3 regions of the Sphingobacterium sp. E70 genome follow, and region 1 is predicted to be linked to each of the others. Evidence: riboswitches for the same ligand, from Rfam matches in the RefSeq annotation. Region 1 holds a riboswitch; each other region holds the start of a gene.
The links. A riboswitch is a leader RNA that binds a small molecule or an ion and turns the genes downstream of it on or off. The one in region 1 is predicted to bind thiamine pyrophosphate.

Region 1 (5,224 bases):
TTATTTGTAAGATCTAGAAAATAGTATATCTTTGCGACACGTCCCCGTAGTTCAATGGATAGAATTTCAGATTCCGGTTCTGACGATATGAGTTCGAATCTCGTCGGGGACACTTCCTATTTAACAATAAAAAAAGACGATCAATTGATCGTCTTTTTTATTTAACAATTATAACTCCAAAATTGTCAGAAATCTCCAGTTAAAATTCTACTGCAGATCCAGATCCAGCCTAACGTTTAGGACAAATTCTTTTGCAGTAATTTATGCTGAGATGCCGTAAATATATTCGAAACAAAATATTGATTTCATTGTCAGCGGCTGCGCCCGAAATCCCCGTATGGGGATAGAGTTTAATGACATTGAACAAAATAATCTCCACAAAGTCTCTACTTTCTATCGCTATACGCTCATATAATGAGGTATTATCAACCTTATTTTTGAGATTTTCCCAAGAACGAGTCGCAAGCTCCAGAATACTATTTTCCCTAGCTGTATAGTCCTGCTGCATTTCATCCAATTTCCGGAAAGCAGCTTTACTTTCTTTTGCTCCCATTTCCCCTGATTGGACTTCAATACAAATAACTTCTCGATCAGATCCAAAAACCGATCGTACATCCCCATAAAATTCACCAATAAGGTCAACTCCGCAAATGGCATAAAAGGATATTGATAGAGCAGCTCAGGTCGTGTACTTTTTGAGGCATCAATAAAAAAGACTGGTTGTCGTCTACCCATATATTGTCTAGTGAAAAAGAATGCGATGCTGTCGCCTCAAGGCCGAAAGTATCCCAATCGTAATGAATCAATGCAAATTCACGCGCGACAAAGAAAGATTTTACAAGTGGATTTCCATCCTGATCCAACAGTTGTTGTCCATCCGCCTGAATATAGGCGTTCAAGGTAAAATGTGTCAGGTGGGGTGCTCCAGTAGCATATTTCCAAAGCCCTTTCAAGCGATAAGACTTGCCCTCACGTTCAGCGATGCCTGCAATCTGCCCACTTCCTCCAAAACATATCTGTTTTGAAGTGAAAATATCCTGCCCAACTTCGGAGTCAATAAAACCAACAAAAGATTCGCTCCCGCACATAAAGTTACCGTCCACGCCAATCCCCATCCCAGTAGGCTAGCTCCTTCAACAGGAAAGCCCACTAACCAGATCCAGCCCCAAGCCATTCAGAGATTCTGGTACCCAGATTTTAAACCACTTGTTCAGGTATATCAGTTCAAGCTGCTCATCAGACAAACTCTTTTGCTGAATTGCTTTCTGTTGCTGATCTTTTAGAACAGCAATAGCTGCATCAGTCAGTTGCATATTTTTTTCATCACTTAATATTCTCCGCCAATTAAAATAGCCACTAAAAGCCATCACAAATAAAAATAAGGTTAAACCAGCATAAAGGAATAGACCTTTGTGTATAAGCAAGGGAATTGCCATCAGGTTACTGATGTTCAATAAAATCAATTTTCAAGTTTACGCTTTGCCAGCAGCCACATCCCTGCCCAGGCTGTACAGGAAACAAAAGAGTCCCATAACGGAACATCCGAATCAGTTAAATGCACCAGACCAAAATAGAACAATAGGAAACCGACTACACAGATAAAACCAACAATCTGCCAATCTCGGGCTGTACTACGGCTGATCGGTACGATCGTATCACTGCTATATTTCCAATAGATCCAACCATAGACGCTCATCACCAAATAATAGAGATGCAACAAGATTTCTGCATATAATTTTGCATGGAATAATACATATACGGATATGATAATGCCTATTATCCCAAAGAGGTAATTGATCGATTTATTTTGCCTTGAAAACCAAACCTGCAAGATACCAAAACATACCCCAGCCATTCAGCTATGGTGGCTTGCTGCATTTGCTGAATAAAAGCCTCGAAAATTGTATCAGAAGTCATTCAATTGTTTATTAGTTCGTGTAATTACATAATAAACTTATGAGCGGAAAAAACGGATGTTTTTATTGAAATTAAAATCCCTACGCCAGCATTATCCGGATCAGGTATATAAAAGCGATTGCACAAGGTCGTACAATCGCTTTTATTGGGTATAATCTCAGCCCAGATGACATTGTCATTTCCGAGCACCCCATAAGTATATTGTTTATTGAAATTAATCTATATCAATCAATTTCAACGCTTTATGCGTACGGATACGCGTCTCTCTACAAAGCTCAGCATCATCATTTAACGATTTGCCATGAGAAGGAATCATCTCGCGTAGTTTCTTGCGGTATTCATCTGATTTAGCACGCTCAGGGAAACATTTCTTCAATAGACTGATCATGATTGCCACCGAAGTTGATGCACCTGGAGAAGCTCCCAATAGCGCGGCGATAGAACCGTCTGCACTTGAAACCACTTCTGTACCAAACTCCAAAATTCCACCTTTCTTCTCATCCTTTTTAATCACCTGAACACGTTGACCGGCTTTCTCAATAACCCAATCTTCCAATTTAGCTGTTGGCATAAATTGTTTCAGCGATTCCAATTTATCTTTAGGAGATTTCATCACTTCCGTAATCAGATACTTCGTCAACGGCAAATTGTCAAGTCCTGCCGATAACATCGGACGGATATTGGATAATTTGATCGATGCAGGCAAATCAAAATAAGAACCTTGCTTCAAGAATTTGGTTGAGAAACCAGCATACGGACCGAAAAGTAAGGCTTGTTTTCCATCGATATAACGGGTATCTAAGTGCGGTACAGACATCGGTGGCGCGCCAACAGATGCTTTACCATAGACTTTAGCATGGTGCGTATTGATAATTTCTTCGTTTACGCATCTCAACCATTGTCCTCCTACAGGGAATCCACCGTAACCTTTTGCTTCTGGAATACCAGATTTCTCCAGCAATAACAAGGAGTGACCTCCAGCACCGATAAAAACAAACTTCGCTTTTAGCTCCTCTTTATCCCCGTTTTCAGATCTTTCACTTCGATTTCCCAACGGCCATCGTCTTCACGATCGATATCAACAACTTCGTGGTTTAAGGAAATTGAAATATTTTCTTTGTTTGCTAGGTTATTAATCAAATCACGTGTCAATGAACCGAAATTCACATCGGTACCTAAGTCCATCTTGGTTGCAGCAATTTTCTCACTTGCATCCCGCCCTTCCATCATCAAAGGAATCCATGACTTCAATAGCGTTGCATCTTCGGTATATTCCATGCCTTTGAACAAGGTCTGGGTGTTCATTGTTTCCCATCTTGTCTTCAGGAATTTCACATCTTTTTCACCAAAAACCGCACTCATATGGGGAATGCTGCGGATAAAGTTCTCTGGTTGGGCAATAATACCCTTATCAACCAAGTACGACCAAAACTGCTTAGAAACTTCAAATTGCTCAGCAATTTTAACAGCTTTATCAACTTTTACGGAACCATCTTTTTGTTCCGGTGTATAATTCAATTCGCACAAGGCCGAGTGACCTGTACCAGCATTATTCCAAGCGTCAGAACTCAGCCGCCACAACATCCAAACGCTCGAGAATTTCAATATTAACGTCTGGGCTTAATTCATTGATTAGAGTACCCAAAGTAGCACTCATAATCCCGGCGCCGATTAGAACAACGTCAACTTCTTTATTTGATTTTTGCTCATGTTTTTGTGATTGATGCAAATTTAATATAGTTTTGGTAAACCCCAAGTCTTTTGTCAAAAAACTGTACTTTTTAGAAACACTTATTCAAAAATACCATTGATTTATTAAAATAATCCTAAGCATAATTGAAATTCCACTTTTTCCAGTTTTCTAAGGCCATACATGGGATATCGTTCATCGATACGGCAGTAAATAGTCCCAAATAAGACAAAGGCCCATTGCTTTTTGAATCGTTATTTATCGAAAGATTTTGTGTTATAATATAGTTTTAACATTTTTGCAAAAACATCAACGAATAACATTACACTCTTATATGAAACTACTTGAAGGAAAAATTGCTTTGGTAACTGGAGCATCAAAAGGAATTGGAAGAAAAATTGCGGAAGTGTTTGCACAACACGGCGCCAATGTTGCTTTCACTTACCTTTCGTCTGTAGAAAAGGGACAAGCGCTGGAAAAAGAGCTTCAAGCCTACGGAACAAAAGTAATCGGCTACCGTTCTGATGCTTCGAAATTTGAAGAAGCAGAACAATTAATCAATGCAATCGTTGCAGATTTTGGAAGCCTGGATATCGTAGTCAATAATGCTGGCATCACAAAAGATGGTCTGCTCATGCGTATGACGGAAGAAAACTGGGATGACGTCTTAAACGTCAACTTGAAATCCGTATTTAATGTTACAAAAGCTGCTTCAAAAATAATGATGAAAAACCGTAAAGGTTCTTTCATCAATATGTCATCCGTTGTTGGCGTCAAGGGAATGCTGGTCAATCAAATTATGCCGCTTCCAAAGCTGGTATCATAGGATTCACCAAATCCGTTGCTAAAGAATTGGGTTCACGTAACATCCGTGCAAACGTTGTTGCTCCTGGATTTATCCGTACAGAAATGACAGATATATTGGATCCTAAAGTGATCGCGACATGGGAAGCTGGAATTCCTTTGAAACGTGCTGGATCTCCAGAAGATGTAGCCAATGCCTGTCTTTACCTTGCATCTGATTTATCCGCATACGTCACTGGACAGGTTCTTCCTGTTGATGGTGGTATGTTGTAAAATATATCAAATACTGGTGTCCTAAAGTCGACACCAGTGTTTTTCTATAATTATTCCGAATACCAAAATTCGCCCGCAGACGCTTTTACATTATTCCGACTCTCCAGCTTTGGCTTTGCTACCCAATATTTCTAAATTTTAGCTAATTTTGTCCATCAAAATTTAAATGCTATGACGAATTGGACGGATTTTTTTGCAATTCAAACAGAGGACGACTTTAATCAACATTGTTTAGAAACTTATCACTTCCAACTGCAGCATTGTCAGGTTTACCGAGACTATGTTTCGCTGATAGGTAAAGAAAAAAATCAAGTCAAGCATTATACGGACATCCCCTTCCTGCCGATAGAATTTTTCAAAACACAAAAAGTTCTGGCTGCCGGAATGGCTCCCCAAATTGTGTTTTCAAGCTCAGGCACAACAGGCATGGTCACATCCAAACATCTTGTTGCCGATGTGTCCATCTATGAGCACACTTTTCGACGTATATTCGAAGATTTCTATGGACCGATTACGGATATCGCTGTTTTGGCCCTACTC
Region 2 (5,224 bases), 1.6 Mb from region 1:
CATCGCAGGTTTGTATATTCTTCTTCCTTAGGCTCCTCTTTCTTCGTACCAACTCCCACCGTTTCAGCAATTCGCTTCGGATTGTCTTCGGTATTTCATCGGGAAAAATAGCCGGAGAAACCGATGAAATATCGCGCAGCTCCCGATGTAAAGCAGAAGTTGGTACGAAGTTGGTACGAAGTCTTTAGCTCGTCCAAAGCCTATATTGCGCGTTATTTTATTTCAATTCCAGATCCATTTGATATTTCCCCGCTTCCAATTGGACAACATTGCTATTGCGGATATTCTCAGGCGGATAAAACGTTGCCGTGGCATTTGCCGGTATCTCCACGGTATATTCAATCTTGTTCCCCTTTACCTTCCAGCTGGACAGGATATTGCCATAGGAAGACTGATAAGAAATCGAAGACTCCTTGAGCTCCTTCGGGAAAATAGGCTTTAACAATACATGTTTGAAGCCAGCTTGTGTTGGATCAGGCAAGATACCCCCAATGGATTTAAAAACCAGCCTCCAATCTCACCAAACATCATGTGATTATCAGAGATATCTCTTGTTGCTTTCAGATCCCAGTTTTCCAGCAATGTTGTCGCCCCATTGACAATCCACCAGCCCCAGGAGGGATAGGTATCCTGTACCGCAACTTTATAGGCTGTCTCACCATAGCCGTTATCTTTGAGCGCATTCAAAAGTGCTTTTGCCCCCAATACGCCAACATCTAAGTGAAAATTGGTCGCTTCTACCCTATTATTTAAATTGGCTGCAACTTTGGCTTTCATCGCTTCCGGTACCACGCCCCAATATAAAGGCACACTCAACTCTGTCTGCGTCCCCGTGCTATAGATCCCTTTTGAACGATCCAAAAACTTCGCATTGATGGCATCTTTGATCTTCTTGCTTAACATTTCGTATTTCTGCTGATCAGCTGTTTTTCCAAACATTTTTGCGGCAGAGGCCAAAATTGTCGCATCAACATAAAAATAAACAGATGAGGTAAGTTCGAGATTAGACTGCGATTTGACCGGCACCCAATCTCCCCTACCGAAGGTTGTCAAGCCATTGGGACTGATTCCATCCACGTAATCCACATAACGTTTAATATTGTCATAACATTCAGCTAGCAAGCTGGCATCTCCGTAAAACAGATAAGTTTGCCAAGGAATAATGGCAATGGTGCTTGTCCAGTCCAAGCCATTTGCGGTACCATAGCCCCAACCTCCTGTTGGTATGATATCAGGCAACACTCCGTTTTCCTGCTGTTCGTCCCGATGATCGGCCATCCACTTTTCATAGACAGTGATGCCGTCAAAATTATAATAGGCTGTTTCGATTGCGAGATGACCATCACCAGTCCAGCCATTTTTCTCCCGTTGCGGACAATCTGTGGGATAACCCATTAAGTTGGACAGATAGGCATTGTTGGTTGCTTCCCATAAACCGTTTATTAAGGGGATGAAGTTTTCAGCTGACCAATTGGACGTACATCGCTATGCATGAAATAAGCTGTAACAGCGGATTCGTCCAATACAATCGGATCACTGCTGCTCACTTCGACATAGCGAAAGCCTTTATAGCCAAATTTCGCCATAAATTCATCCTCTTTCCTACCACTCAACGTCAAGATGTCGGTTTGAAAGGGTTCCAGTTCTTTATTCCCACGATAATATACATCAATATTGGACAGATCCAAGCGTCCATTTGCCTGCAATCGTTCGCCATGCTTGATTTTGATCACCGTCCCTGCCTTACCACCAATCTTGATCTTTGTCACACCGGCCATATTCTGTCCCATATCAAAGATGTAGGTTTTCTCATCCATCTTTTTCATTGATTTCGGCGAATACGATCGAACCAGGCGGATGGGCACCATCTGTTGGGAAACAATATTAGTAGAAGGTGGGTTCCGATACTGAATGGCATGCCACTGTGAATCGTCAAACTGTGGAGTATCCCATCCCGGCATCTCCAGACGGGCATCATAATGTTCGCCGGTGTAGATATTATTATAACGGATAGGTCCCGCCGCCGTCTTCCATTGTTGGTCTGTAGTTAACGTCTCCTCACTGCCATCCTGATAGACAATGCGCAGGTTCAAGCAAAATGTGGGACGATTACGCCAAGGGGCTTTATCAAAATTCCATACCGCTAATGGTTGATGATTATACCAACCATTTCCCAATACGACAGCAATGGCATTGTTTCCCTGCTGGATCTGACGGGTCACATCCTCCACCACATAGAGGGTACGTCTATCAAATCGGGTATACATCGGATCCAGACGATGGTCACCTATTTTTTTGCCATTTATTGAAAGCTCGTAAAGTCCCGCCACAGCAATATAGGCACGGGCAGACTTAATCGGCTTGGTCGTTTTAAATGCTCTTCTGAAATACGGTGCCGCCTGCTCGTGAATATCCTGATTATCACTGATCCATTTCCCCTCCAGTTCTCCATCCCCATCATACCAGTCTCAAATGAAGCGATGGAAGATGTACTTTCACTCGCATTTTTGTCCCAGACACGCACTTTCCAATAGTATTTTGTCTGCCGTTTCAAGCTAATACCGTCATAATGAATCAACATCGCCGAACTCAGTCGCTTTCCGCTATTCCAGCTATTAGCTTTATTTTTTACCAATGCAAGTGAATCACTGCTTACCAAGATTTGATAAGCAGATTGCTTCGCTCCCTGTCGCTTATCGGTCAGTCGCCAGCTTAAGCGGGGATTTGATTTATCCACACCCAGCGGATTCACAAGATGTTCACAGTTCAATTCAATTGGCAGACATTCTTTTTGTTTTTGTGCATACAGTATCGAGCTTACACACAGCATCGTCATCAGTAAAATTTTCCGCATGTTTAGTTTATACTTCGTTCAGCTTTCTGTATTTCCTAGCATAGCATTTAGGTTCTTTCCTGGGTGACAATGCACACACTCAACAGGAATACAAAAAGTGTTAAATTGTTTTAGTTGATTCAAAAACGAATATATCAATTATTATCAAGATAATTAAACTGTACTGTCCTGTTATCCTGCCGATGAAAATTAATAGCAATGTTTTGGATTATTCATCAAAATAATCCTATATTAGTCCCGACTTTAGGGTGTCTGCATATGCGGGCTGAGATTTTACCCTTATAACCTGATCCAGATCATACTGGCGTAGGGAAAAGTAAGCTATCTTCCAGATACATTACTGTATCTTGTTGTTGCCATTCCTAAAGTTTTACCAAAAAAATAAAAGGAATGGAACTAACAATCAATCATCAAATCCGATTTTTCGACCCCGCACCGGGCTCTTTGGCCGAACTTTTACAGACGGAATTATCCGGTAAAACCCAAGGTATTGCCGTGGCCCTCAACAACTGCGTTGTTCCAAAAGACAACTGGACCGCAACAGTTTTACAACCCAATGATCATATCCTACTCATAACCGCTACACAAGGCGGATAATCTCGTATGGAGCAGAATCAATTCAATATACCTAATTCCCCATTAACATGACAGCAGAAAAAATCACACAAACCCCTTTTCCAAATTCAACCAAAATCTTTGTTCCTGGTACACTCTTCCCTATCAAGGTGGCCATGCGTCAGATTTCATTGAGTCCGACCAAATTGAGTAATGGACAGATCGAGGTCAACCCGCCCATCAGTATTTATGACACCTCTGGTCCCTATACAGATGGGACACAAGAGATTGACATCCGTAAAGGACTTCCCCGTCTTCGTGATCAGTGGATCCTGGACCGCGAGGATGTCATACAGCTTGAAGGGATCAGTTCGCAATATGGTCAAAAACGTCTGGCAGATACCACATTGGACGAACTTCGGTTTGCTTACAGCCATAAACCTAAAGTTGCTGCACCGGGTAAAAATGTGACGCAATTACATTATGCCAGAAAGGGGATCATTACACCAGAGATGGAGTATGTTGCCATTCGTGAAAACCAACGGATAGAGCAACTTGCTGATAGTACACCGGGCATGGATCATCAGCATCCGGGCGAAAATTTCGGTGCCCGAACTGTCGGAAAATATATTACACCAGAGTTTGTCCGTGAGGAGATCGCCGCTGGTAGGGCAATTATCCCTAATAATATCAATCATCCGGAAAGTGAGCCGATGATTATCGGTCGCAATTTTCTGGTAAAGATCAATGCCAATATCGGTAATAGTGCAGTGAGTTCAAGTATCGAAGAAGAGGTTGAAAAGGCCGTTTGGGCCTGCCGCTGGGGTGCCGACACAATTATGGACCTGTCTACAGGCAAAAATATCCACGAAACCCGCGAATGGATTATCCGCAATTCACCTGTTCCAATAGGTACTGTCCCGATCTATCAAGCGCTGGAAAAGGTCAAAGGTGTTGCCGAAGATCTCACCTGGGAAATTTTTCGGGATACCCTGATCGAGCAGGCCGAACAGGGTGTATCCTACTTCACAATACATGCTGGGGTTCTATTGCGTTATATCCATTTAACAGCACAGCGGGTGACAGGGATCGTGTCAAGAGGTGGATCCATCATGGCTAAATGGTGTCTTTTCCATCATCAGGAAAACTTCCTTTATACCCATTTTGAAGAGATCTGTCAGATCATGAAACAGTATGATGTTGCTTTTTCGCTTGGTGATGGGTTGCGCCCCGGCGCAATTGCCGATGCCAATGACGCCGCACAATTTGCAGAGCTGGAAACTTTGGGTGAGTTAACCAAGATTGCCTGGAAGCATGATGTACAAGTGATGATCGAAGGACCGGGCCACGTTCCGATGCAGCTTATCAAAGAGAACATGGAAAAACAGCTGGAATGTTGTGACGAGGCTCCATTTTATACCCTCGGTCCACTGACAACCGACATTGCTCCGGGTTATGACCACATTACTTCTGCCATTGGTGCGGCAATGATCGGCTGGTATGGCTGTGCCATGCTCTGTTATGTAACACCAAAAGAACACCTCGGACTGCCCAATAAAAAAGATGTGAAAGATGGTGTCATCACCTACAAACCGGCTGCGCATGCTGCAGACCTAGCCAAAGGACATCCTGGGGCACAGTATCGCGACAACGCCCTGAGTAAGGCGAGATTTGAATTCCGCTGGGAGGATCAGTTCAACTTGTCATTGGATCCAGACACTGCCCGTGAATACCACGACGAAACTTTACCTGCAGACGCTGCCAAAGTAGCACATTTCTGTTCGATGTGTGGCCCAAAATTCTGCTCCATGAAAA
Region 3 (5,224 bases), 1.7 Mb from region 1:
GTCGATCCCCGTTTGATTTGCAAGACACATTAAGACAAACAATACATCGGCCATTTCATCAGCCAGATTAACCTCTTTATCTGATTTTTTGAAAGACTGTTCACCGTATTGTCTGGCCATGATCCGAGCCACTTCGCCAACTTCTTCCATAAGCATGGCAGTATTTGTCAGCTCATTGAAATAGCGTATCCCCGTTGTATTGATCCATTTATCAATTACTTCTTGTGCTTCTTTGATTGTCATTTTTTCGGATTAAGTAGTTTAAAAATTGTCCTTATCTTTTGTATCCATAATGATGGTAACGGGACCATCATTCAATAGATTGATTTTCATGTCAGCTCCAAATACGCCGAGCTGAACAGGCTGATCGATCAGTTGAGAAAGCAATTTGGCCATTTCTTCATACAGCGGTTTAGCGGTGTCAGGTTTGGCCGCGCGAATAAATGATGGCCTATTTCCTTTTTTGTCTGGGCGAATAAGGTGAACTGAGAAATCAGTAAGATATTACCACCGATATCCAGTATAGATTTATTCATTAGTCCCTGCTCATCTTCAAAAATCCGTAGGTTAACGAATTTTGTCCCAACCATTTTAAGTCTTCAATTGTATCGGCTTCTTCTATTCCCAATAGGATCACTAAACCTTTTTGAATCTGGCCGGTGATCTGTTCGTCTACTGTACAGGAAGCATGTTTTACCCGTTGTATTACTGCACGCATAATGAAAAGTATAAAACCAAAGTTAAAAATTCCCATCGTCAAACACGATCCAATCTAGCATTTATTGGTGCCAAAATGAAAAGCCACCTTATCTTAAATAGATAAGGTGGCTTTTATATATACAGGATCTTAATTGTTAGAATTTGATATTCAGGCCTAACATAAAATTTGTAGGTGCCTGTGGGAAGTAGAAATTGTAATATTTTCGGGTATCGCCGTCCATCCCACCAAAGGTGTAGCCATTGGTTTCATACTTTTCGTTCAGGATGTTGTTGATCTGTAAAGTTGCATTGATGTTTTTGATGCCTAACGCGGTGAAGCTATAATTCGCCAACAAATTGTTGACAAAATAAGAAGAAATACTTCTTTCTTTTGCGGATGAATTATCAAGATATTGTCGTCCAACATATTTGGATAGCAAAGAAAATGTGAGCACCTCAATAGGACTGTAGGCAAAGTTACTGGAGAGTATAGTTCCTGGGGAAAGCGCGATGTCCGTCTTCGAATAGAAAATTTTGGTATCGGGGCTGACACCATTGATATCTTTCACAATTTCTTCGAAATTCTTAATTCTGTTTTGACTGAAGCTGGCCGTCGCCTTCCAGTTCAATTGCTTACTGATGTTCCAGGTTCCGTCAAATTCCAACCCGATTCTATAGCTGTTTTTCACATTTTGGCGGATAGGAGAACCAGTATCACTGATCTCACCTGTTGGGATCAATTGGTCTTTATAAAACATGCCATATCCATTCAATCCAAATTCAAATTTAGTGTTGTTGAATCTATACCCGATTTCGATATCCTGCATTTTTTCTGGCGTTGGATCTGGAAGTTTGCTGTTTTTTCTCTATGAAATCTTTGCGGACAGGTTCTTTTTGCGCAAAGGCATAAGAAGCATAGATATTTGCATGGTCATTTAACAGGTAGGTTGCTCCTGCTTTGGGATTTAGAAAATTGAATTTTGGGTGGTAATTGTAATTTTTGACCTTATCATCATCGCCATACATGCGGTAGTCTACATTTCGGTATTGCACGTCAGCCATTAGGATCCATTTATCCAATTTGTAATCCACTTTTAAGAAATTGCTGAAGTCATTTTTCTGCGATTTACCAAAATAATATTTGTCGTCTATAAATCCTGTCGAAGCATATTGAGCCCAGATTACCTCTCCATAGTGCTTTCCTCGATATTGGTTGTATGCACCGCCCCATATAATTTCAAGCTGATCGTTGGGTTTGTAATTAAAGGCATAGGTCATGCCGTAGAAATAATTATCTAACCATCTTCTACGGACTAGATCTGTTTTTTTGATGGTATCTTGACCAATAATGACGTCTGGCAGTCCATATTTACTTAATTTATCCCCGGTCTCATCTCCTCATAGTAGCCATAACCTCTTGTATAATGTAAGGCGGTATTCAATGTGAGTTTATCACTGAGGATATTGGTGTAATGAAGTTGGTGATGCTTTTGGGTATAGTTATCCGTTTGGTTTTTGTACGTATAAAGGTTATAGTTTCGCCCAGCATTCATAAAACGGTCTTTTTCTGTCCCCGATATATATAAACCATTATCTGCATAATCATCCATACGGGATCTGTCTCCAGTAATCAAGGGCTCTGGTACACCGTTCCAGGCCTGGTAGGTTTTCTCTTTTCCCAAAATACGATCCCTTTTAAAATATGTTTCTTTCCATAGTAGCCTCCATCGATATAAAAGGATTGTAAATCTGAAGAAGCTCTTTCAATATAACCGTCACTGCTAATCCTAGATAACCGCGCATTGAAAGCAAATTTGTCGTTGATCAAACCGGTTCCGAGCTTTACGGTATTTTTCCAGGTATTATAAGAACCGAAAGAATTATTGAGCTCAACATAGGGTTTTTCGGCTAAGGTATTGGATTGAATATTTAAGGAAGCACCGAAGGAACCAGCACCATTTGTCGAGGTTCCAATCCCTCGTTGCACTTGAATGCTTTCGGTAGATGATGCGAAATCAGGAAGATTGACAAAGAATGAGCCCATGCTTTCAGCATCATTTAGTGGGATTCCATTAAGCGTTACGTTGATGCGCTGGTTGTCAGATCCACGAATGGTCATGTTTGTATATCCTATGCCGGCCCCTGCATCGGAGTTGACCTGGACAGAAGGTGTTTGATTCAATAGATAGGGATATCTTGCCCTAGATTGTTTCTGGAAATCTCTTCTTTTGAGATATTCTTGAATGTTGTTGGGGCATTCTTTTTGGCTCTGGTAGATACAACGAGTACTTCTTCTGTACGAATTGTTTTCGGATCAAGTTGGACCGTCAATTGCATGTCGCGCTCAATGTTCAGGTTTTGGGTCCAAGTATGATATCCTATAAAAGAAACTTGAACGGAATGCTTCCCTTTCTGGATATTATACAATTTGATCAGACCATCTTTGTCCGATTTGGTTGTAAAAGAAGCCTGTCCATCCAGGGATACTGATGCATTTTGTAGCGGCCTTTGTGTGTTCTTGTCTACGGTCTTAATCGTCAAATTGTGCTGAGCAACAGCAATTTGGATAGAAACAGTAGCTAAAGCGCTACAAATCAAAAATTTGATCATGTTGATGTATTTTGTTTAAGTTAAACAAATCATAGAAAGGGGTCACTATGATCGTTCTATTTAACTAACCTCTCCCTCCGCCAGCATTACCTGGATCAGGTGCACAGAACTTAATCTGTTGGGTATAATCTCAGCCCTTATTTGTGTTTTTGACAAAACAAGGCACCCCTATTCGATGGTGCGAATATATACATTAAAATCGGAATGGTATAACATGATGTGTTTTTGACAAAAAGCCAAGCTAGTTAAAAATTTGTTAAAATTTCCTTATGGTTTAAAGTTTTACGTTTAGGCTTGTTTTTGGTATTTATTGTTCTTTTTAGGTACCTTGGCATAGAGTTTTCTACTGTTAGTATGTATTCATATCGGTCAAAAATTTTTAATTACTAATTTGAGAGTGAGGAGATAAAATGTTAAAATATTTAAGCGCAAATTATATTCTACCGATCACTTCGATGCCAATAAAAGATGGTATTGTAGCGGTAGATGAAGAGGGGTAATTCAGGGTATTTACGAACCCGCATCGTTTACTTTGAATGATAAGGTCAAGATCGAAAGGTATGATGGCGTTATTATTCCAGGTTTTATCAACGCCCATTGCCATCTTGAATTGTCACATATGAAAGGTGTAGTACCCAAAGGTACCGGTCTGCCGAATTTCTTGAGTCAGGTGATGACTTCACGTAGTGCTTCAATGAAGAAAATGGATGATGCAATGGCAAAGGCGGATAAAGAGATGTATGAAAATGGTATTGTAGCTGTGGGCGATCATGCGAATACAGATAACTCTTCTACACTGAAAGAGGAATCGCAAATACTTTATCATACGTTTGTGGAAGTCATTGGTGTTGAACCTGAGGAAGCTGATTTTAAATTAAAAGAAGCAAAATCGTTGACGCAAGAATTCAGAAATGGCCATGTGTCGATTACACCACATGCACCTTATTCCTGTTCAAAAGCTCTTTTCAAAAATTCAAAAAAGCTGTCCCTGAGACGAACATCATTAGTATTCATAATCAGGAGAGTGATGAAGAGAATAAATTGTTTAGATACAAGACAGGTGAGTTCCTGGACTTCTATAAGAGTATCGGGAAAAATGCAGATTCTATTAAAGCGCAGGCCCGGAATTCGATCCAGTCTTATTTACCTTATTTGCCTTATCCGAATAAGTTGTTGTTAGTTCATAATACGTATACTTCATTAAAAGATTTGGATTTTGTGGAGCGTATGGATCGGGATGTTGTGTGGTGTTTGTGTCCGAAAGCAAATTTATATATCGAGGGTGCTTTACCTAAGATTCATAATTTTATAAATGCTGGACAACCCTTAGTTATCGGAACGGATAGTTTGGCATCGAACGATACGCTTTCAGTATTGGAAGAGTTGAAAGCATTGCATGAACATTTCGAAGATTTGGATTTCTTGCAAACCATTCAATGGGCTACAATCAACGGGGCTGTTGCGTTGAATATCCAAGATAAATATGGATCTCTGGAAGTAGGTAAAAAGCCGGGAGTTGTTTTGCTCCAAGGTATGGAACACATGCGTTTGACAGATAAAGTTAAAATCAAACGTTTAGCATAGTATTTAATTCCACAAAAACTTCTGTACTTTTGCTCTTATGAAACATTTGAATATTTCAATAAGGGGTAAAGTACAGGAGTCTTTTCGATTGACGGCCAAAGCTGTTGCAGATCAGGTTGGTGTAAAAGGCTTTGTTGTCAATCAAAAAGATGGATCTGTCTATATTGAAGCTGAAGGTGACGATTTTGCACTCGATTCAATGATGGACTTCTGCCAGGAAGGTCCAGAGGATGCAACTGTTGAAGCTGTTGAAGTTGAGGAAGGCGAGCTGAAGGGCTTTTCTAATTTTGAAGTGATTAAAAGAGTCCAATCCCAAGCCTAGTGTCAACAA

Region 2: linked by a shared signal. The riboswitch ahead of thiS (sulfur carrier protein ThiS) and the one ahead of pnuC (nicotinamide riboside transporter PnuC) in region 1 are both predicted to bind thiamine pyrophosphate.
Region 3: linked by a shared signal. The riboswitch ahead of KUH03_RS16160 (carboxypeptidase-like regulatory domain-containing protein) and the one ahead of pnuC (nicotinamide riboside transporter PnuC) in region 1 are both predicted to bind thiamine pyrophosphate.

What each region holds. Positions count from the first base shown of each region.
Region 1 is NZ_CP079104.1:584,673-589,896, forward strand. It holds tRNA gene KUH03_RS04255 (tRNA-Arg) at 41-112, shown strand; gene KUH03_RS04260 (hypothetical protein) at 230-553, opposite strand; gene KUH03_RS04265 (hypothetical protein) at 639-1,115, opposite strand; gene KUH03_RS45235 (nicotinamide mononucleotide transporter) at 1,134-1,463, opposite strand; gene pnuC (nicotinamide riboside transporter PnuC) at 1,460-1,855, opposite strand; TPP riboswitch at 1,978-2,120, opposite strand; partial or broken gene mqo (malate dehydrogenase (quinone)) at 2,132-3,574, opposite strand; partial or broken gene fabG (3-oxoacyl-[acyl-carrier-protein] reductase) at 3,942-4,684, shown strand; gene KUH03_RS04285 (acyl transferase) at 4,856-5,224, shown strand, end outside.
Region 2 is NZ_CP079104.1:5,298,805-5,304,028, reverse strand. It holds gene KUH03_RS37980 (hypothetical protein) at 1-31, shown strand, start outside; gene KUH03_RS37975 (alpha-L-rhamnosidase C-terminal domain-containing protein) at 218-445, opposite strand; gene KUH03_RS37970 (hypothetical protein) at 439-1,395, opposite strand; gene KUH03_RS37965 (family 78 glycoside hydrolase catalytic domain) at 1,443-2,330, opposite strand; gene KUH03_RS37960 (hypothetical protein) at 2,303-2,854, opposite strand; TPP riboswitch at 3,090-3,184, shown strand; gene thiS (sulfur carrier protein ThiS) at 3,245-3,451, shown strand; gene thiC (phosphomethylpyrimidine synthase ThiC) at 3,499-5,224, shown strand, end outside.
Region 3 is NZ_CP079104.1:2,266,711-2,271,934, reverse strand. It holds gene KUH03_RS16190 (nucleotide pyrophosphohydrolase) at 1-243, opposite strand, end outside; partial or broken gene dtd (D-aminoacyl-tRNA deacylase) at 262-718, opposite strand; gene KUH03_RS16180 (TonB-dependent receptor domain-containing protein) at 855-1,526, opposite strand; gene KUH03_RS16175 (TonB-dependent receptor domain-containing protein) at 1,501-1,977, opposite strand; gene KUH03_RS16170 (hypothetical protein) at 2,073-2,333, opposite strand; gene KUH03_RS16165 (Plug domain-containing protein) at 2,330-2,944, opposite strand; gene KUH03_RS16160 (carboxypeptidase-like regulatory domain-containing protein) at 2,878-3,309, opposite strand; TPP riboswitch at 3,364-3,489, opposite strand; gene KUH03_RS16155 (amidohydrolase family protein) at 3,842-4,489, shown strand; gene KUH03_RS16150 (amidohydrolase family protein) at 4,480-4,893, shown strand; gene KUH03_RS16145 (acylphosphatase) at 4,931-5,215, shown strand; gene KUH03_RS16140 (lipopolysaccharide biosynthesis protein) at 5,215-5,224, shown strand, end outside.